Regions from separate parts of the Leptolyngbya sp. AN02str genome, predicted to be linked through region 1. Evidence: riboswitches for the same ligand, from Rfam matches in the RefSeq annotation. Region 1 holds a riboswitch; each other region holds the start of a gene.
What was found. A riboswitch is a leader RNA that binds a small molecule or an ion and turns the genes downstream of it on or off. The one in region 1 is predicted to bind cyclic di-AMP.
Positions count from the first base shown of each region.

Region 1 (7,004 bases):
TGGCGATTGAATGGGCAGAGCGCCTTTCCTATCGACCTGCCCACTATATAGAGATTGTGCTGCAAGCAACGGAACGGGGCGATCGCCATGCCACGCTCACATCCGTCGGCAGAGTACGGCTCCCTCAGCTCAGCGTATAAGTTTTGCGGTTGCCGAAGTTGTCCCGCAATATTTCGGTTGATTTTCGCCCGATTTTGGCGGCTATGGTCAAATATTTAACAATTCTCGAGTATTTTATGAGAGTTTAATAAACCATTGCGACAAAAGCATGGCTGTATTCCTTGAAAACGGCTTAATCTGAAGTCACGATAATCTTTTGCAGGACTTGGGAATTGCGATTTGGGTGCCGTTGCCGCATCTTTCCTGAGCTGCCTTGCTTGTGGCCTGTGAGCGATCGCGCAAACAGCAAAAGCAGGAGCTTGGGTGAGGCGTGCAAGCGGATCTCCCTTGCTCAACGCTATGCATTGACCGAGAATCCGTATCCTGAAGAATTCGGATTCACGAATATGGATGGTCGCAAGTCGATTCCTTGAGTGCCTCCACGGCGGCATGCCGCCGTGCTAGTGCCTTGGTTCAGCCTGATCCGTGACCCATGCAGTGGCTCTTTGCTAGCCATGGGCTAGTAGCCCCCACAAAGGTTGCGGCATAGGACCGGATAAGTGGCACTACCAACCGCAGCTTAAAGGGTGTCTGAGAAGTGTCAAATGGTGTGCATTCGCCCTCAACCCCCCAATTCTGGGGGACTTCCAGCCCTGTTTTTCATTCACAGTTTCCCAATTTTGGGGGATGTCGGGGGAGGTTGGGGTTGCCATTGGAACCTTTAAAACATCCTCTTACCCACAGATTGCTTAGCCACCGTACTTAATCCGCTGGCTAGAAATGCGGCAATACGATTCATTAAAATTCTTTTTTCTCAGAGGTATTTTGATAGCAATTGAGAGCTGACTGTCACTAATTTACAAATGTTATAGATTGATAGTTTATTGATTGGATAAAGCGGACTGGGATGAGCGGCCTATTTCCCTTGGTGGAGTGAAATGGTTCTGTCAGCTACCCCAGCTCTCATACTTTTTTGATCCGCTTTTCAAGCACATTTACTCAAATTTTTACTGGCTCTACGTTTGGTATTTCACTCAGCAGGACAGCATGGAAACTTCGAGCAAAACACAGGTCGGTCCCCAGGTCGACGCAGCATGGCAGCTACTAGAGCGTTCGGTGGTCTACGTGGGCGATCGCCCCGTAGGAACCGTTGCCGCCTGCGACCCAACCGTAGAGGCATTGAATTACGACCAATGCTTTGTGCGTGACTTTGTCTCCTCTGCACTTTTGTTTTTGATCAAAGGCGAATACGACATGGTTCGCAACTTTTTGATCGAAACGTTGGCGCTGCAAAGTAGCGACAAGCAAATGGACTGGTTTAATGCAGGACTGGGCGTGATGCCAGCCAGTTTTAAGGTCGTGTCGGAAAGCGACGGACAATACTTGGTGGCCGACTTTGGTGAACACGCAATCGGTCGAGTTACTCCCGTCGATTCCTGCTTGTGGTGGATGATCTTACTGCGGGCCTATGTCAAAGCCAGCGGTGATTGGGAACTGGCGCATCAGCCCGATTTTCAGCAGGGTATCGTGTGGATTCTCAAGCTGTGCCTGGCTGATCGCTTCGATATGTATCCCACCATGTTGGTGCCCGATGGCGCGTTTATGATTGACCGTCGCATGGGTGTAGATGGGCATCCGCTCGAAATTCAGGCTTTGTTTTACGCAGCACTGCGAGCTGCGCGGGAGCTGTTACTTCCCGGCTTCAAGCGCGACATTTACTACCACATTGTGAACCAGCGGTTGGGCAGTTTGAGCTATCACATCCGCCAGTACTACTGGCTGGACTTAAAGCGACTCAACAATATTTATCGCTACCGAGCCGAAGAATTTGGGATTTCGGCGGTTAACAAGTTCAACATCTATCCCGACTCCATTCCCGACTGGATTCATGACTGGATGCCAGAGCGAGGTGGCTTTTTGGCAGGAAACTTAGGGCCAGCTCGGATGGATTTCCGCTTTTTTACGCTGGGAAATTTGATGGCGGTGATTAGTTCGCTGGTGAGTGATGATGAAGCTCAGCTCATCATGGATTTAATCGAGCAGCGGTGGCAAGATTTGGTGGGCTACATGCCAATGAAGATTTGCTATCCTGCCGTGGCTGACTTGGAATGGAAGATTTTGACTGGGTGCGATCCCAAAAATGTGCCCTGGTCGTATCACAATGGCGGCAACTGGCCAGTGCTCATGTGGTTTTTGGCGGCGGCAGCGGTGAAGACAGGACGCGTTGATATGGCTCAGCGGGCGATCGCCATTGCCGAAAAACGCCTGAGTGAGGACGAGTGGCCCGAATATTACGACGGTCGGCATGGTCGATTGGTGGGCAAAGCATCCCGTAAGTACCAAACTTGGACTATTGCGGGGTTCCTATTGGCAAAAGAGCTGATTGCCCATCCAGAACACCTAAATCTTATTTCGTTTAACGAAGATCCAGATGTGCTGGATTGGATGTTAAAAGTTCAAGACATTAGCTGATGGATGGGCTGTTCTGAGGTTTGCGCAGCGCGCAAACCTCAGAACAGCCCTTAATCGAAACTGACGTTAAAAAAGAGTTCACGAACTATAGCCATGAACTCTTTTTTTATTCATCTTATCGATGCATCTAAAATTGATTGCACCAAACGCTCAACGGCTAGAGCGGTTACGCCGCAACTTGCGGTGTCTCCTTTTGCTCTAGATTCTTAGCGTTTCCCTGAATCAGTTTGTCGTAGAGCTGCCCCAACTGAGTGGTGACTCCCTCCCAACTGAAATAGGTTTCGACTCTGTGGCGACCGTTGTTGCCCAATTCGGCTCGCCACGTGTCGTTTTCTAAAATGCGATCGATTGCATGAGCAAACGCATCAACATCCTTGGGCGGTACCAGCAAACCTGTTTCTTCAGAAACGACGGTGAACTGCAATCCACCAACATCGCTGGCCACAACGGGAGTGCGGCTGGCCATTGCCTCAATAGGTACTAGGCCAAAGGGCTCATAATGGCTGGGCACAACGCTCACATCGGCTGCCGCATAGTATAGGTGTAGATTCGTTTCATCCAACCGACCAGGGAAGCTCGTCATGTCTTGCATGCCTAGCTCGTGAACAATTTTCTCGATGCGATCGCGCTCATTCCCATCGCTTTTACCAGGGCGACTACCGCCACCGATAATTAGCTGCAGGTTTTCGTGGTCACGTAGTTTGGACTGGGCGATCGCCTGAACCAACGTTTCGATCCCTTTCCGTGGGTCAAATCGACCCACATACAAGGCAATCTTGGCATCGGGATCTAAACCGAGCTGTGCCCGCGCTTCCTGGCGCGATACATTGCCAAAGCGTTGAATATCGGTGCCACATGGAACAATCACCACATTGCCCAGTTCCGAAACATATTCCCGCATGTGAGCTTGCTCCTGCGGGCTAGTTGCCACAACACAATCAACCGTCTCAAGACAGGTTTTTTCGACCGGCAGACGCTGCATCGCCACAGTAGGCATTTGAGCGATCGCCTTGTACTTTACGGCTCCCAATGAGTGATAGGTGTGAACCTGCACCAGTGGATACTTTTGCCGTAGATTCATCCCCACCCAAGACGACAACCAATAGTGGGTATGGACAAGCGAATAAGATACCGATTCCCGGCGCTGAAACGCTTCCATTGAGCTAACAAACTCGGGTAGATACTCAAACAGTTCATTACGGCTACGAAACTCTAACGGCCCAGCCTGAACGCGGATCGTGCGGCAGGTTGGAGAATGCTGCACGATTTCTGGCTGATCTGCATGGCTCTTGCGGGTGTACATATCAACGATCCAACCCTGCTTTGCCAAATGTTCGCCCACTTGGCGAACATACACATTTTGGCCACCAGCTTCCTCTTGACCAATTTCGGCTGCTGGGTCGCCAGCAACAGAAATTAGAGCAATTCGCCGATTTTGATCTGGAAACATGACTGACTCTTTCACCTCATGGTTCACGATTTTTGCTCGACACCAGAGGCAATAGTTATTGGACCCTCAGTGTCAGAGCCGGCACAAAACTACTACAAAGCCGCATACTGAAATTGAAGGATACTGACGAAAATCGAACCGTAAAACAATTGTGCAAAGCGACTTTGCAAGCAACTGTGCCGATTGTACAGTCCCTCTCAATGCCGACGAAGTTAGCTGACGGGCTAGGGCTGAGAGTTGCCCTTCCTTTGAAGGTTTTGAGTATGACCAGTTAGAGCTGTAAGCAATTGAAAATTGCAAGTTTCTAGCTGGCTTCTTCAGTTCCCTTCCGTAAAAGATATGCCCCAAAGTTTGGTTCCTCCGCTCCAGTAAGGTGCTTTGATTAGCCAATTCGGCAACTCAAGCCTTACTGAATTAGGCTGACTTATGAGTTTTGCTGCGAGAATAGCTTACCAAAAGTTTTTAGTCAACTCATCACCCCAAAGGGATAAGCCTGGTATAGGAGATGACCAAAAGCAGTTAGAAACTACCGATTTTAATTTACGGTTTACCGTACTTGATGCAAAAAAGTATTTGTATCAGGTACGGCTTCGGTTAGCTATCAAGAATCGCAAATTGTTTCAACAAAATGAATTTTCACAGCTTAAGCCTTGATTCCGTTTGGCGATCGCTATCCTTTTGATCTCATCCTTTGCTGCTTTTACTCATACTCATGTGCAAATTCATGTGAAAAATTTGGACAACAGTTTGAACTCTTGAAGAAAACATGAGCACTTTTCAACTTAACCGCATGATTAGCATCCATCCCCCAACTGGGTGAATTAAAGCTCAAAGAGGAACAAGGAAGGAACTTCATTCGTCCTTTCAACCCGTTTATCAGTGCTTAAAATATCAGGTCTTAAAACTGGCTTGAATGAGATTCGAAGCTGTTACGAGAAATGCAACGAAAGTCATGTGACAGTTTGGAAAGAGAACCTTGATAAACCTTGGATTTGTTTTTTCGAAATACAACAGTAATAGGTTCGCAAGGAAAGAAGATTGACTCAACGTTAGAGGAACTTCTTATCGCTAGAACCCATCTTAAAACTTAATGCGCTCAAGTTCTTGTTCATTCAAACTGGCTGTAATTGACGCTCAAAACAACTCATTTTTGTATGCAATGCATAGCCGTTTGAAGAACTAAATTGATTCGTCTCTTGAGCCATTCTCTCACCTATTTTCGATGGAAGGAACTGACATGAAACGCTCTATTAAGTCGATCGCTGCTCTCTCTTCTTTGGCTGTTTTGGCCGTTGCTCCAGTTGTATTCTCAGCCAACTCTGCTTCGGCGCTGCCCCTGGCTCGCGGTATGAATGGTAACTACCTCGGCGCTGGTATTTCGGCAGGAGTAACTGAAGATGCTTCTGGTGACAGCACGTTTGGTGCCAATGTTCAGGGACGTTTTGATGTGCCTTTGGCTCCTGTCTCTGTTCGGGGTGCTGCTCTGTTTGGTGATGATTCTGTCGCACTCATGCCTATCGTCACTTACGATGCGGCGATCGCTCCCAACACAAACCTGTACTTGGGCGGTGGCTACTCCTTCGTTACCAATGAAGGCAACTCGACTCCTCTAGGCGACAAAAATGCGCCCGTCATCACTGCTGGCGTTGAAACAGCCGTGCTCAGCAATGTCGTGGTGTACGGAGATGCCAAAGTTGGCTTCGATGCTTACCGCAACAGCAACGATGCAGCGGTAAGCCTCCAACTCGGCGCTGCTTATCGCTTCTAAGCTGAAGGCGCTTCCTGGCAATCCTTTCGGTTAGCGCATAGGGTTAAGCCAATAAGGTTAGTCGCATAAGCCTCAAGCCGCTCGATGTACTGCATCGGGTGGCTTTTTGGATCAGGGACACTCAAAGGCGATCGCACAGTTCAACCCGGTTGAACCAAGGCTTACCAAACTGGTAAGCCCTGTGCAAAAGCGCTCAGCCATTGTTTCGCATCAACCGTTGCAGGACTGAACTGACGTTAATAGGACTTACGCACTTCATCCGAAAAACCTGGGGATTGAATGATGTGTGGGGCGCTTAGCGCCCCACACATCATTCAACTGCACAAGTCCTGGTTAAAATAAGCTGGTGATCATGCAAATTGAATCATCAATTTAACAATTAATTAAAGTTCTACCCATCAACAGCAGTTAGGTCTATATCCAGTAAAACTGGGTAGACAATCGGAACCTTGCCCACCAGGTCACAACTGGATCAGCCGCACGGGTAGTAGCAAGCTCAGGCTTTGCACGTTTTTCAATTGAAAGAACGAAAGAATAAATTTTTAGTGTTGGAGCCGAATTTCTTTGCGGATCGGCACTATGGTTTCGGTATGCGAGTGATAAAATAGCTATGATTTCCCAGAATCTCTATCGGGATAGTGTGAATCAGTGGCTTGCCTAGAGTGCGCTCTCGCACCACCCCTTGCCTTAGTCCGTCAATTACTTAAAACTGTTACTGCGCTTATGTCTCCCACCTCAGTACCTGCCGCTGCCCAAGTCTCTAAGGTTTCCAAAGTTGAAGGGATTAAAGAGCGTAGCAATCAACTGCGTGAACCCGTTGCTACTGAACTGTTATTAGACACAACGCACTTCACTGAAGAGGCGGTTCAAATCCTGAAGTTCCACGGCTCCTACCAGCAAGACAATCGGGACAACCGGGTCAAAGGTCAGGAGAAAGACTACTCATTCATGTTGCGGACTCGGAACCCAGGTGGGTTCATTCCGGCTCAGCTCTATCTCGTTCTGGATGAATTGGCCGATCGCTACGGCAGTGGTACGCTGCGGGCCACGACTCGCCAGGGATTTCAGCTCCATGGTGTGCTGAAGAAAGATTTGAAAGCCACGATTGCGGCCATTGTGCAAAATATGGGCTCGACGCTAGGAGCCTGTGGCGACCTGAACCGTAACGTGATGGCCCCGCCCGCCCCATACCAAAACCGAAAAGATTATGCATAT
Region 1 covers NZ_JBNXVR010000048.1:10,249-17,252, forward strand. The annotation lists gene tsaE (tRNA (adenosine(37)-N6)-threonylcarbamoyltransferase complex ATPase subunit type 1 TsaE) at 1-140, shown strand, start outside; gene ACQ4M4_RS24710 (hypothetical protein) at 293-436, opposite strand; gene ACQ4M4_RS24715 (glycoside hydrolase 100 family protein) at 1,147-2,571, shown strand; gene ACQ4M4_RS24720 (glycosyltransferase family 4 protein) at 2,738-4,021, opposite strand; cyclic di-AMP (ydaO/yuaA leader) riboswitch at 4,209-4,428, opposite strand; gene ACQ4M4_RS24725 (hypothetical protein) at 5,259-5,789, shown strand; gene sir (sulfite reductase, ferredoxin dependent) at 6,513-7,004, shown strand, end outside.

Region 2 (7,004 bases), on a different contig from region 1:
CAGAACCAACTCTCCTTGCTTTCCATCCTGACTGGAGTGGAGTTTATGTGGAGGAGTCTTGCAACGAATAATGTTAGCAGGCTTGATATCACGATGAACAATGTGGCGATCGTGTAGATATTGCAGAACGGGCAGCAGTTCTTGAAGAATAGATCGAACCTCACACTCCTTAAACAGTGCACTACATGTCTCTCGCTCAAGCGTCCGCCCGTCAATCCATTCCTGCACAATAAACGCCTGATGATTTTGGACAAAAGTGTCAATAAATGCGGGAATTTGAGGGTGTTCGCCTAGCTGGCTGAGATATTGCGTTTCCTGCTGAAACACGTGTGCTGAGTGTGGGTAAGGAATTGTCTCATATTCTAGGGACAGTTGCTTAACTACGCAAAACGAAGCTGGATCTTGCTGTTGATCAACTGCCAAAAATGTTTTACCAAGACTTCCTTGACCTAACAGCTTAATGATGCGGTAACGACAATTGAGTGATGAACTAGACTGACCAAGAAGCATATCGCCCCCAGCAAATTTGAGCGGCTGTACTGGCACATGGGAGAGAATAAACAGCCATAAAAAGGCCAGCAACCGTTTCTTTGCCAAACAGTTGCTAACTAGAGCAATCCTATTTGATTTGTGAGAGGGGTGCAGGGGGGGAACCCCTGCGTGGGGGCACCGCCCCCACACCCCATTCTCACAACCGATTTAGGATTGCTCTAGATCTAGATGCCTATGATTAGATCTTGAAATTATCAGACAACGATTACAAGGTATAGACGATATAAATTGATGTTTATTGTGGCTCTATACCTGATATACCCTTCATGTTACCTGCACAAAATTATCACTTAAGGAACGAAGCACACTTCTCTGTAGTCTGAGTGCGATCGAATTGCGTTACAGGTATGTATACCCATCACGTATATCCCGGATATATTGTTTTGCACAGATTTGCATTGCTATGATCGCACCATCAATTGAATAGGTCAGCCTAATTTAATCCTTCTTCAGTAGCAAGTGATTGAGAAGTGATTGAAGCGGAGGAACCATTGCTTGAGGCAAACTTTTTTGGGGCAAACCTTTTTGGGAGAGCATCTCTCAGCTCTAGCCCGTCAGCTAACTCCGTCGGCATTGAGGGGAGACTGAAGAGTCAGCATTTAATTAGATAATCTGATTTTGTCAGTGTCCTTAGTAAGTCGTTGTTCACTTCACTGTAGCTGCTTTCAGCGTTGATAGAAAGGTAGAACTCCTTTTCCTTGCATTGGCGTTCTTTGCCATGCATACGCGATCGCGCTGCAGATGTTTTCAACCTTGAAGGGCAAACTTTACCATGTTTTCAGTATCAGTTAATCGCATTGCACTTATTTCCGTTGATGGCGATCCGGCAGCAGAGATCGGGCAAGAAGAAGCCGGAGGGCAAAACGTTTATGTCCGGCAGGTGGGTCAGGCATTAGCTCAACAAGGGTGGCAGGTTGATATGTTTACTCGGAAGACTAGCCCGACTCAGCCTGCAATAGTGGAGCATTCAGCGAACTGTCGCACCATTCGTCTGGTAGCTGGGCCACAGGAGTTTATGAATCGCGATCGCCTGTTTAGCCATCTACCTGAATTTGTGCAAGCATTTCAAATATTTCAACACCAGCAAGGAATTCAGTATCCCCTAGTGCATACCCACTACTGGTTATCCTCCTGGGTTGGAATGCAGCTAAAGCGGCATCAGCCGCTCACACAAGTACATACTTATCACTCACTGGGCGCTGTTAAATACCAGTCTATTTCCAAGCTTCCCGAAATTGCTGATACCCGGTTAGCGGTCGAGAAAGCTTGTCTGGAGACAGTGGACTGTGTAATTGCAACCAGCCCCCAAGAAGAGCAACAGCTTCGTACCCTGGTATCTTCAAAGGGGCAAATTTACATGATTCCATGTGGGACTGACTTAGAGCGATTTGGGCGTGTTTCACGACTCACGGCTCGGCATCATCTAGGCATCGACCCTTATGCGCCCGTCGTTCTATATGTGGGACGTTTTGATCCGCGCAAGGGAATTGAAACCCTGGTACGTGCGGCAGCTCGTTCTCAATTCTGCCACTACGGACTCCAATTAATCATTGGTGGCGGCAGCCGTCCTGGTCAAAGTGATGGGCTTGAACGAGAGCGAATTGAGAACCTGGTTACATCTCTTGGGTTGGCAGATTGCACAGAGTTTCCAGGACGCTTGGATGAAACACTACCTCTCTATTATGCGGCGGCTGATGTCTGTGTCGTGCCCAGTCACTATGAGCCGTTTGGTTTGGTTGCCATTGAAGCAATGGCAAGCCGTACTCCTGTTATTGCCAGCCAGGTCGGGGGATTGCAATTCACGGTCATTCCACAAGTGACGGGGCTACTGGTTCCTCCCAAAGACGATACAGCACTTGCAATTGCAATGGATCAGGTTCTGAGCAGTCCAAATTGGCGAAACCAGATGGGTGAGGCAGGGCGAATGCGAGCTGAAATCGCCTTTGGTTGGAATAGTGTTGCCTCCAGGATGAGTCAACTTTACAGCACCTTGCTGTCTCAGCCATCGTTCGCTCACAAGCCTACTCCTGTTGCCGCATGAAGATATTTTTGCTAGCGAGCAATGCATTGTTCAAGATGAAACAGGTTTTCCTCAATTTTGTCAGATCTAGTCTTCTAATCCTGGATGTGAGCTTGTTTACGACGGCTGTAACTCTGTTAGCTCATATAGATTCCGTTCAAACAAGCCCTCTCCAGCGCTCTACACCAGCGGCTTTACCAATGTCTGGATTAGGAGATGACAATCTGGGTGGTATGAGCTTAGTCGGTGCTACTGGGTTAGTAGGAGTGATGGGGCTAGCCATTTTAGAGCGAAGACGACAAGTTGCTGTGAGAAGAGATGGTTTGCACAGCGATGCGTTAGAAACGGACACCGAATCCAGTTAAAAAAGTTGCAGTAGGAACGGTAAGGAATGACTACCAGAGATGAATTTCTCTATTCGCGATCGCCCTATCGCGGTCAAGCTAACCCTGCGAATCTAGTATTTAACGCAAATTTGCAAGAGTTTGCCCAGCGCACTGGCTACATTGCCAACCTGGAAACTGGCGGAAAAATCTCTACTGAAGAAGCTTATCAGAGTCTCAAAGCTCTTTGGCAACAGTTTGAATTTGCGAGCCAGCAGTTAGGAATTGACGACACGTTTTCTTCCACATCCCATTTGTGAGATGAATAAGCAACCCCTATGAGCATTACCTACTTGAGAGATCGGGCACGGGAAATTCGCCACGCCCGTACAGAGGCAGAGTGTGAAGCTCTATTAGAAGAGCTGGCTTACTACTTCAACATCATTGCATCTGGAGAGCGTTTGACTACGGAACATAGGCAAAAAGTCTTAAAAAGACTGTGGCATTTACGAGTCAACGCTAGCCGCAAAATTTGCCCTAGATAAGCATTGAACCATTGACAATTTCAACTATCTTGAGTAGAAATGAAACCCAAAGAGACTGTTTTTGTGATTCCAACTTACCGACTACGAGACGTAGCGGAAACCGTTGAGAAATACGACGATAACTTCTGGACCAATGGACACGCTCCTAAAATCATCGTCTTTGATGACTCAAGTTTGGCAAATCACGAGAAGTATTATCCGCTTTTAGAGGGAACTAAAACAGTTAATGAGATCTTTTACGTTGGGCCTCGTGAAAAAGAGGAGTTTATTAACTTCCTGAATGAGAGACTGCGCGATCGCAAACTGGAGTCATTGGTCAGGAACCTATTTCGTCCCAGCTATGGCGGCAATCGTAATTTCACATTGATGTACACGTTGGGGCATCTGATGATCAGTTCAGATGATGATATGCGACCCGACGCACTCATTGAAACCAGTCCAGAATCCTTAGCTACTGAGGAAATTTGCCGGGGTAAATTGTTTAAACCTCAGGAAAACGGGTATGTTCATCGATCCTTTGACTTACTCACCGCGTTTGAAGATGTTTTGGGGAAAAGAGTCAGTCAGGTGCCAGAGAACTATGAGATCGGTGAGTTTGTTGTTGATACTACGATGGAGCTAGAAACCAACACAACAAAAGGTTACTTTCGAGAGAATTCTCTGTTGTTGAAGGAAGGAGAAATTTCAGAGGATGCAGTGGTCAAAATAGCCCAAACGTTTCGCACAGGAACGAATGACATTGACACGCTCGATTTCGTTCATATGTATCTCAACAATGAAGAGCAGCTTTGTCCCGATGATTTGAATGAGCTATATGTTCTCATTAATTTCAGACCCGTTGTGACAAACAAAAACTGGCGAATGGACTGTGGAGTCGCTGGATATGACAATCGCTTGGGTTTACCTCCTTTCTTTCCAACTCGGCTAAGGTTTGAAGATTATATCTATCGCCTGTGGATACAGCAAGATAACATTTTAGCGGCACATGTTGATGCGGTTCAAAACCACGTTAGAAATAACTACATGCGGAATCCGTTGGTCAGTGAGATCTTTAATGAAGAAATCTCTAATTTACTGAAGCGAAAGATTAAAGACAGCCTGTACCAGATAGATGATCTTGGTATCAAATTTGACTATTACGGTGAAGTTACCTTACAAGATTCGGAAGAGATTCTCGATAGAATCGCCGCAATCCATACGAAGATTCTCATGACTGCGAAGGCAACTCAGAATGAGGAGAGGAGGCGATCTCTTCAAAGATTTGCCGACAGTTTATTCCGAGTATTTTATGGATTTGAGCCAGACTTTTTTCAACAAAACGTTTCCAGAATTGTTGATGACGTAGTTAGCCAATTTCATGCTGCATTAGAGATACGGCCAACGCTTGTTGAAATTTGTTATTTCCAGAAAGACAGGCAAGATTTGCCGCAAACCAGAGTTAAGAACCACAAGCTAAAGTCCAGGAATGGTTATAAGGCTGTGGTTTAACTTGATCTACACAGTTTAGAGGGAGGGGAGTAGGGCTTTGTCCTGCACCCCTTTTTTATCTAGTGTTGGGTTCTTCAACCAGGTTTCGGTTTATTGCCTGTCGTTGTCGTTACGGCAAAACCCAGCCCTTCTGAACGGCAATTAGAGCTGCTTGAGTGCGATCGTGTACTTCTAGCTTTTGTAGAATGGTGTGGACGTGAACTCGCACTGTTCCAGGAGCAATATAAAGTATTGTAGCAATTTCCTTATTGCTTTTGCCTGCCGCCATCAATGCCAAAATTTCATGCTCGCGGCTAGTCAGTGGATCGTCTAATGCTTCTGGCGGAGTTAGATTTGAAACTAGGCGATCGCCTGCAAAGGCAGCCTGCAATTCTTGAGTTGCTACCCGATCCCACCAGGAGGCTCCTGCTGCAACAGAGCGAATTGCCAAAATTAGCTTCTCTGCTGCAATTCCTTTGAGGCAATAACCCTGTGCCTTTGCTTCAATTAACCGAGCAATCAGGGGTTTCTGAGAATGCGAGGTGAGTGCTAAGACTGGAAGTTCGGGTTGCTGCTGCTTAATCTGACGGCAAGCCTCAACCCCGCCGATACCCGGTAGCCCAACATCTAGAACCACAACATCCAGCGGATGGCGCTTAACTAACTCAACGGCCGTTTCGCCGTCTTCTGCTTCAGCGGCTACTTCTAGTCCGTCTTCTTGCTGCAGACGCATTGAAAGACCCAGACGAAACAGTTCATCGTCTTCCACTAACAAGATTTGCAGCGGATTAGGTTTGATCATTTCGCAACAGGTGAAGCATTCGCTAAGTAGGCGGGTAGGCGAAACCCAAAGGTGGCACCTTGAGGAAGATGCTGTTCTGCCCAAATTGTACCGCCATGTGCTTCAATAATCTGCCGAGAAAGATAGAGTCCCAGTCCGGAGCCTTTGGGCTGGCGATCGCCACTTCCTTGATAAAACCGCTCAAATAGCAGCGGCAGGTCGTTCTTAGAAATGCCTTGACCGTTATCGATGACTTTAACAACGTGAGTCGTATCGCGGGAAGCCATGACGACTTCAACCTTTTTCCCTCGTAGAGAGTGATAGATTGCGTTTGAGATTAAATTGACAAAGACCCGCTGCAATTGCAGCATATCTCCATGCACCCACAACGATCGACGAAAGTTAGAATCATCAAACGTCAACCGGATTTGAATCTGTCGGGCGGAGGCGAGGTTGGTTAAGGTGGCGATCGCCTCTTCTGCCACCTTAACCAGATCAACGGGCTGGCACTGCAACTGCAAACCCTCTGTGTCATTGCGGTATACGTCTAAGAGCGTTTCTACCAGTTGCAGGGTTGTCTGATGACTACGACTCATGATATCCAGCACTTTTCGCTGAGAAACGGTGATTGGCCCAAACTTCTCCTGGCGAAATGCGGTGAGGGTTTCAATTGCACCCAGTAATGGTGTTTTTAGGTCATGCGTTAAAGTTGAGGCAAAGTCTTCTCGCACCTGGGCAAGTTCTTCCTGTGCCAACAGCTTCATCTGTTGCCGAATGATTGCTTCCTCGTAATATCGATTGCGATCGCTGAGCCACCCTGTCACAATTAAGGCAATTACCGCAATGAGGCGATTGGCAACTGTGGCTAAGGTCACTGGCTCTAGCCCAGGAATGACCAGATTTAGAATTGTCAATGTGACTGCAACAGATGTCACTAGAATGGTTGCTCTACGGCCCAACCGGGCACTCGTGAGCAGCACCGCCCCAATGTAAAGGTAGCCAAATACATAGGGCGGCGGTGTAGAAAATTCTAAAGCAATGACCAGAACAAACATACTAATAACTAACCACTGAATCACAGAGGGCGATTGCTTGAAGTAATTTGCTTTCGGTTGATTCAGTAAGTGTCGCAGCATTTTAATTTCAGTATTAGAAGCTATTAAACATAAGTTGGCACAACTTCAACGTCCGATCGGAATAAAAGAAAACGTTTAGGTGCAATTTATATCCTTGATATAAATACAGAGCGCTCACGCTAAACGCTTTTATATATCTGTGTTTATATCAAACTGTCTAGCTTTAGCTTAAATTGGTTT
Region 2 covers NZ_JBNXVR010000064.1:5,074-12,077, forward strand. The annotation lists gene ACQ4M4_RS27240 (protein kinase domain-containing protein) at 1-597, opposite strand, end outside; cyclic di-AMP (ydaO/yuaA leader) riboswitch at 974-1,140, shown strand; gene ACQ4M4_RS27245 (glycosyltransferase family 4 protein) at 1,325-2,593, shown strand; gene ACQ4M4_RS27250 (hypothetical protein) at 2,773-2,937, shown strand; gene ACQ4M4_RS27255 (DUF7219 family protein) at 2,964-3,215, shown strand; gene ACQ4M4_RS27260 (hypothetical protein) at 3,234-3,440, shown strand; gene ACQ4M4_RS27265 (hypothetical protein) at 3,480-4,928, shown strand; gene ACQ4M4_RS27270 (response regulator) at 5,038-5,709, opposite strand; gene ACQ4M4_RS27275 (sensor histidine kinase) at 5,706-6,824, opposite strand.
Region 2: another riboswitch for cyclic di-AMP. It lies ahead of ACQ4M4_RS27245 (glycosyltransferase family 4 protein); the one in region 1 lies ahead of ACQ4M4_RS24720 (glycosyltransferase family 4 protein).

Region 3 (7,004 bases), on a different contig from region 1:
TGGCGATGAAGGGGAATAGGCGCTGGGTTTGGGCAACTTCGAACATATCGCTGGCGACTAACCACAGCACCAGCGGTAAGAAAAATGCCTGTTGTTGAGAAAGCAAGTAAAAGATGGCGTAGGTTAACCCACTGGGCGCGCCAAAAATGACCAGCAGCCGCAACAAGACGTAGGCGATCGCCAAGCCAATGCTGACTCCCTTGAGCAGGGTGATGCGATCAAACCGATCGATGAGGAGAGATTGCAGTCCGGTTGTCAGAATTAGAATTGCGCCGTCAATGATCCAAACAATCAGAATTTGTGAAACCCCAACGTCATTGATGAAGTTGCTGATGGAGGAAATCTCAGAAACTTTTTGGGCGATCGCATTACTTAAAAAAATTAAGCTGAGGGTGATAACCCCCATGGTTTCGTTTTCACGTAGGCCAAATATGCGGCTAAGAAACGACATAGGGTGATCGCGCAATAGGTTGAGTTGGGGAACACGAGAGCCAAGTAATGTCTACTCAGGCATTTTGCAAGATTCAGGAAAACAGCACCCACTTCATGGTTTCCTGATGTTAGTGCTCGGCTTGGCAGAGGGCTTTACACAAACGTCAACAATGGCTGGAGACAGGACTTTGGTCACCCTTCAAGGTTTCCCAAAACCAGAGAGGGGCTCACACATTTACCCCATCTTTGCAGGCATTTGCCGCTCCAGTTGCTCTGTGATTTCAGCCTGGCTAAGCAAATGGACTGAGAAATCAGCGAATGTCCTTGCGCCATATGAAGCACTCGCGCTTGAGGCACTGACAAACCTGAGCGGGTAGGAGCGATCGCTCAAGACATGACTCGATCCGCAATGGCTTCAAATACCTTGGTGAACTCGTGGTCTGGATATCTCAATGCATAGACTCCGCTGCTCGCCAAAATCATCATTTCATCAGAATGGGGGAGCACTCCGGCAACTTGCGCTGAATATATATCTTCCACCTTTTCCTTGAGCTGATTAAAATCAAAAATGGTAGGAGCTTTATTCACAATCATAAAAAGCTCTGGAACTTCTAGCTTTCTGGCAACATCTACCGTCACGGCGGTTCCCTGATAGTCTTGCTGATCAGGCCTTAAGACTAATAACAACACGTCCGAAATTGTGATGGAAAGCAATGTTTCCTCATTCAATCCGGGATGAGTATCAATAAATAAATAATCTAGATCAAGCTTATCAATGAGATCTTGAAAGCCGTCATTCAATAAATTTACATCGTAACCTTCTCGCAAAATACGGGCGATGTCACTAGCTTTTACACTGGAAGGGACAAGGTAAATGGCGCTTCGAGATGTCCCTTTTCCTTGTAATACTGAAGAAACATCGTAGGCGGTTTCTTCGATGGGCAATCGCCCCCAAAGGTAGTCATTGAGCGATCGCTCTAGAGAGCTTTCGTCATACCCAAATAGAACGTGAACCCCTGGAGACTGAATATCTGTGTCCACAATGCACACTCGGTTGCCTCGGCTCGCTACAATCGCTGCAATATTTGAGGTCGAGTTTGATTTGCCAGTTCCGCCTCGATAAGAGTGAATAGAAACTATCTTGGGCATAATATAAGTGAAACCTTATATAAGTGAAACCTTAACACCACAGAGTAAACTGAACCCACCTTCACATGCCTAGACTAAGCTATAAAGCTTCATCGTTATTTAAAATCTTTACTATAAAGAACATCCCTCTTGATGTTTTGTTAGCTTGACTTAAGCATTGATATATAATCAAACCCATTGACGAGACGGATTGTGTTTGGAGTCAATCTTTAATCTTGAAAGACTCGACAAAATTCGAATGGTGAGCTATTACAAGTAGGACAATATACCGAGACTGAGTTGCCAAAATTTATTACCTTGTCTTAAATATGGATGTATCTTTGCTGACTTAAACCTGCTGACAGCTTTACCGAAATACGTCATCAGCTCCTCTTGCTAGCTTAGTAAACTTGCTCTTTACATCATCCTCATTCCCCCTTTTGTTTCTATAAAGCATGGCTAAAGTTCTTTCGTTTCATGCAGCTCAGCATGGGGTGGGCAAGTCTCATATCGTTGCGAACTTGGCTGTGATTCTTGCAAAATACGAAAAACGAGTTGGCATTTTAGATGCTAGTGCGGCCTGGTCAGATTTTCACCCTTTGTTTAGGGTGGAGCAGTCGGTGCTTGATCCGTTATTGAACTACTATTTGTGGATCGCTGAACAGCCAAATTCAGACTCCTTTCAAGCCGTTTCATCTTGCCCTCAAGGTCGCAATGTTATTTTGATTGGGAGCGGCGTTGAAATTATTCCAGCCAAGGCTTCTCTCAAAGATCTAGAGTCGTTGTTATTGACGGGGTATAGTGTTACCGCGTTATCTCAACGTTTTGAGGTACTGGTAGAGCGATTGGCCCTGGACTATCTGTTGCTCGATGCACCTGTTGGCTTTGGCCATCTTGCCTTATTTTTAATGACGCTGTCGGATAAATTAGGCCTTGTTGCTACGTTAAAGCCACAAGATTTTGAATGGTTAGCTGTCATGTTAGAGGTGGCTCAACGGTTAGCTATTCCGCAACATTTTTTGGTCATGAATCAAGTGTTGAATGAGTATGTTCAAGCTTCTGTTCAAACTCAAATTGAGTCTGTATTTCAATCACCCGTGTTGGGAATGTTGCCGTTAGCATCAGAAATTATGGAAATGGGAAGTTGCGATCTCTTCTGTTTGCGATACCCGAATCACCCTATTACTCAAACGATGGAGGCGATCGCCCATTGTTTAATCGAAGATTAAATGTATCGCCCACAAGACCTATTGGTCAGGATCTATTGGTCAGGAGAAGTTAAATTAAATAACTCCTCGACAAAGTTAAATAAAAGTTAAAGATTGCCAATCTCATAAAGCATCGAATTTTGTTTCAATCTATTGCTAAATATATTGATTCGTTGACGATTAAATACCTGAATGTTAGCTTAAGTATTGTACTGAATCTGTATTGGTCGGCCTAATTTGGGGAATATCATTTAGTTAGGAGTCATTGTAGCCTTTTCACAATAAGGCTTTCCCCCAAAACGGAGGAACCACTTTATTGGGGCGTATCTCCCCTAAGGAAGACGCAAAACCTTGCTCCAAAGCGCTTGAATAGAGACGCTGTTCTTAAGGTTTTCTTTATTTTTCCTTGAGTTGGGAGAGGGGTACCTCTCGGCCCTAGCCCGTCAGCTAACTCCGTCGGCATTGAGAGGAGATTGAAGGAAAGAATTTTTTTGACTTGACTTCAAAATCCTCAGGTTGGTTGAGAATGACGCTGTTTCATTCTTGAGCCTGCTCTTCCAAGAGTAAACGCCCTGCGTCGTGCACTAGACTGCCGACCTGTTTCTATCGCGTTTTATGGAGTTGCAAATGGTCCTGAGTCGATGTCTCATTGGGCAGGAAAACTGTCTCTCGCTGTTGTATCAATTTTTAATTGTTAAATTTCGCGATGAAGCGCCTGTTCACAATTGGGCGATCGCTTGTGTTTCCAGCGTTGATGGGGAGTCATGCTGACCAAAATCATTGCCTCCAATCTGTGCGATTAGCCAGTGTTTGATCACATTGCTATAGATGGCAATGTTTGGCGTGATTGTGCGATGAGTTGTGTCTACAGGCTAACTCCAAATTTTATTGCAATCTTCCTAGCTACAGGCTTATTTAGAGGAAAGGGCTGTGAAAATTAAGTCCATGCTTGCACGTTTACAGAATGGGTTGGGAGATTCCAACTTGATGGACCACATGCTGTTGTCTTCGGGGCCAGCGTCTTTAGAAACAGCAGAAATCCAGTCTAATGACGTCATCAACCTGCTGATTGGTTATAAAGGTTCTCCTAATAGCCAAGTTGCATTGGATTTAATGTTGTGGATTGCCCATCAAACCCGCTTGGCTACGCAAAAACAGGTGATGGTGCATGTGCTGTATGTCGTGGATCAACCCCTTCAGCAAAAAACGAGAAGACGCTCTACAAACCGACACTTTTCCAAAAAGCACGCCAATAAAAAAGAAACCCTTGCTTTGTCTCAATCGGTTGGTAGTCTACGTTCTGCCCAAACAACCGTGGCAACACCGTTAAGACGAAAAGAAACGCTCCGTGCTCCGTTGCCCCATTTGTCTCACTTGTCGGACTGCTTGACGGGCTGCCAGGCAGAGCTTGACCTTGTGCCAAAAACGCCGCTTGATCAAGCAGATTACATTTTGTGGCAAGCTCGATGCTTAGCAGAAGAGTGGCGTGGTTCTTTGGAGGCACATCTGCGGTTTGGCAGCTTAGCGGAAAGCCTAAAGACTGTGGCTAAGGAAATGAAGATTGATCTACTACTACTTGGCTGTAGCTCTCTTGACCATCCACAGTTAGCGGAGTTAGCCGATGATTTTCCTTGCCCAATTCTAGGAATTCCATCTCAGTTGGAAGAAGGGTAATCGCCTGCATGGATTGAGCGACTGTGTTAAGTGACTCGCAAAACCAGGCATTGTTGGAAGGTGGGTGCTGAGATTGTCAACATGGAATGGCTGTGCCGTGGCATAAACCACGGCCGATTGTGAATGCCGTTGCCCGGTTACAGACCGACGTTACCCCTTAAACTTGTAGGTGGTTGTCTTTGGGTCTGTAGGTTTATTGCCAGCTATGAAGCTTGTTTTTTTCGGCACCCCGCAGTTTGCAGTTCCCAGTTTGGAAGCGCTCATTCGGCACCCTGAGTTTGAGGTGGTGGCTGTGGTGACGCAGCCTGACAAGCGTCGTGGACGGGGTAGTGCGCTGAGTCCGTCTCCTGTTAAGGAAATGGCAAGCCAGCATGCGATCGCGGTATGGCAACCGCGCAGCGTGAAAAAGCATGCCGAAACGTTGGATTTGCTGCACGCTAGCAAAGCCGATGTCTTTGTGGTGGTGGCCTATGGGCAGATTTTGTCTCAAGAAATATTGGATATGCCTCGCTTGGGCTGTGTGAATGCCCACGGCTCGCTGCTGCCATACTACCGGGGAGCGGCTCCAATTCAGTGGAGTTTGTACCATGGGGAGCAAGAAACAGGCATCACAACCATGTTGATGGACGCAGGCATGGATACTGGAGCCATGCTGCTAAAATCGACAACCAAGATTGGCCTGCTGGATAATGCTGTGGATTTGGCCAAAACTCTGGCCCAGCAGTCTGCCAATTTGTTGGTAGATACGTTGAAGGGTTTGGAGTTGGGCACGATTGAGCCAATTCCCCAAGATGAGGCGACGGCAACCTATGCTCCCCTCATTCGCAAGGACAACTATCGCCTGGATTGGTCATGGGGGGCGATCGCACTTCACAACAAAGTGCGCGGCTTCTATCCCAATGCGGTGACGACCTTTCATGACAATCCAACCAAAATTTTGGCGACTGTACCATTGACACCATCAGTGCTGCCCCAATTGTCCCAGGACTTGCAGGCCCTGGCTCCGGAGTGGATGCCATTGCTGAACAAGGCTGCCCAACCCGGCACGATCGTTGGCATATTGAAAGAACAGGGAGCGATCGCCCAAACAGGAGATGGATTGCTTTTGTTAAAAGAAGTACAGCCCGCTGGAAAACGCGCTCAGTCAGGATGGGACTTTGTGAATGGGAGCCGCCTGTCCCTTGGAGAAGCGATGGCCTAGGAGAGCTGAGCTGTACATTCCAAAATGAGCCGTTGATTCACAGTCGCATAGGGCTGAATTTCCAATGCTTTGCGAAATGCCTGAATTGCTGCAACGTATTCGTTGAGTGCGGCATGACAAAGCCCTTTGCCATGTAAGGCCCCAAAGTGGATGGGGTTAAGTTCAAGGGCAATTTCGCAGTCTTCTAACGATTCGCGATAGCGGTTTTGCAAAAAGTAGAGCACGGCTCGTCGATTCCAGGCTTCGGCAAAATCGGGCTGGGTTGCAATCACTTCAGATAGTAAAGTCTCAGCCTCTTGAAATGCGCCAGACTCCATCAAAACTTGACCACGTTCTAGAAGCTCCAGCCCATAGATGCCCTTTTGCATAAACCACATGCGCCATAGTTCTGCCGTGGCGCGATCGCGCACGGTCTCATCTGGCTTTTTCAGATCTTCTAACAGTGAGTGAATTGTAGCGTCATCCATACAAGCCTCCCATGTTTGATAACTTGCATGTCTGGATTGTGAACATCTCTCTACTATTCTTACTGCTTTTTGTAGTGGCGGCAATCACGGCACGGGCCAACAGGGTTCACCCCACAGCGCAAAATTTCGGAGTGAGCATTGTACAAGCACGTTGCATCCCCAACTACCCATTTCTCGCCCCAAAGGGTGCGCTCCTCAGAGTGGTGTACCTGCTGCACATAAAGGGCAATCTTTTCAAGCTGATACTTGCCAGCCTTGAGTTGGTAGCGGTGACGGCGCTCTAATACTGTATAGGTCTCCCCCTTAAGGTCGAAGTAGGTGCCAGGCTGAGTACTCCCATCCAGCATGACATATCCCAACGATTGTCGTGGGCTATTGAGAATGACCTCGGTGGGGAGAGACTGCTCCTTATTGGGTTGCATGAAGTCTCTATTCTTTTAGTTTTAAGGATGGTATCGTACCCAGTTCACAGATGTCAGGCTGATGTGTTCATCTTTGCAGCTAACGTGAATTTCGGGAAGGGTTAGCTAATTAAAAGTCCCTTCCGTGTTTTTACGGGTGAGGGGTATGCATCCATACAAGTTGTGGGTTTTGCTGGCCTATGCTAAATGGGCAAACGACATTTGAGGCATGTCAGTAGGTATCTGGTTATGAGCAAACTTCAGCCTATCCAAATTGATGAACACACGGTTATTTATATTGAGGCAGAAGAGGGAATCGATACCTCTGGAATTTCTGCTGGTAATGGATACAATAATGGCTACGAAAATGGGAACGGCTATGGAGCGGTAGAAGGTGAACAGAGCCGTACTTCGAAAGGGATCGTTACGCGATCGCCCCAGACTGATGTGATGACTGCCCGAGTGCAAACTTTAGAAAATACGATTCGTTACT
Region 3 covers NZ_JBNXVR010000058.1:9,894-16,897, reverse strand. The annotation lists gene ACQ4M4_RS26525 (hypothetical protein) at 1-451, opposite strand, end outside; gene ACQ4M4_RS26520 (MinD/ParA family ATP-binding protein) at 820-1,581, opposite strand; gene ACQ4M4_RS26515 (MinD/ParA family ATP-binding protein) at 2,016-2,789, shown strand; cyclic di-AMP (ydaO/yuaA leader) riboswitch at 3,028-3,245, shown strand; gene ACQ4M4_RS26510 (universal stress protein) at 3,714-4,442, shown strand; gene fmt (methionyl-tRNA formyltransferase) at 4,648-5,643, shown strand; gene ACQ4M4_RS26500 (tetratricopeptide repeat protein) at 5,640-6,110, opposite strand; gene ACQ4M4_RS26495 (DUF6464 family protein) at 6,170-6,532, opposite strand; gene ACQ4M4_RS26490 (CU044_2847 family protein) at 6,761-7,004, shown strand, end outside.
Region 3: another riboswitch for cyclic di-AMP. It lies ahead of ACQ4M4_RS26510 (universal stress protein); the one in region 1 lies ahead of ACQ4M4_RS24720 (glycosyltransferase family 4 protein).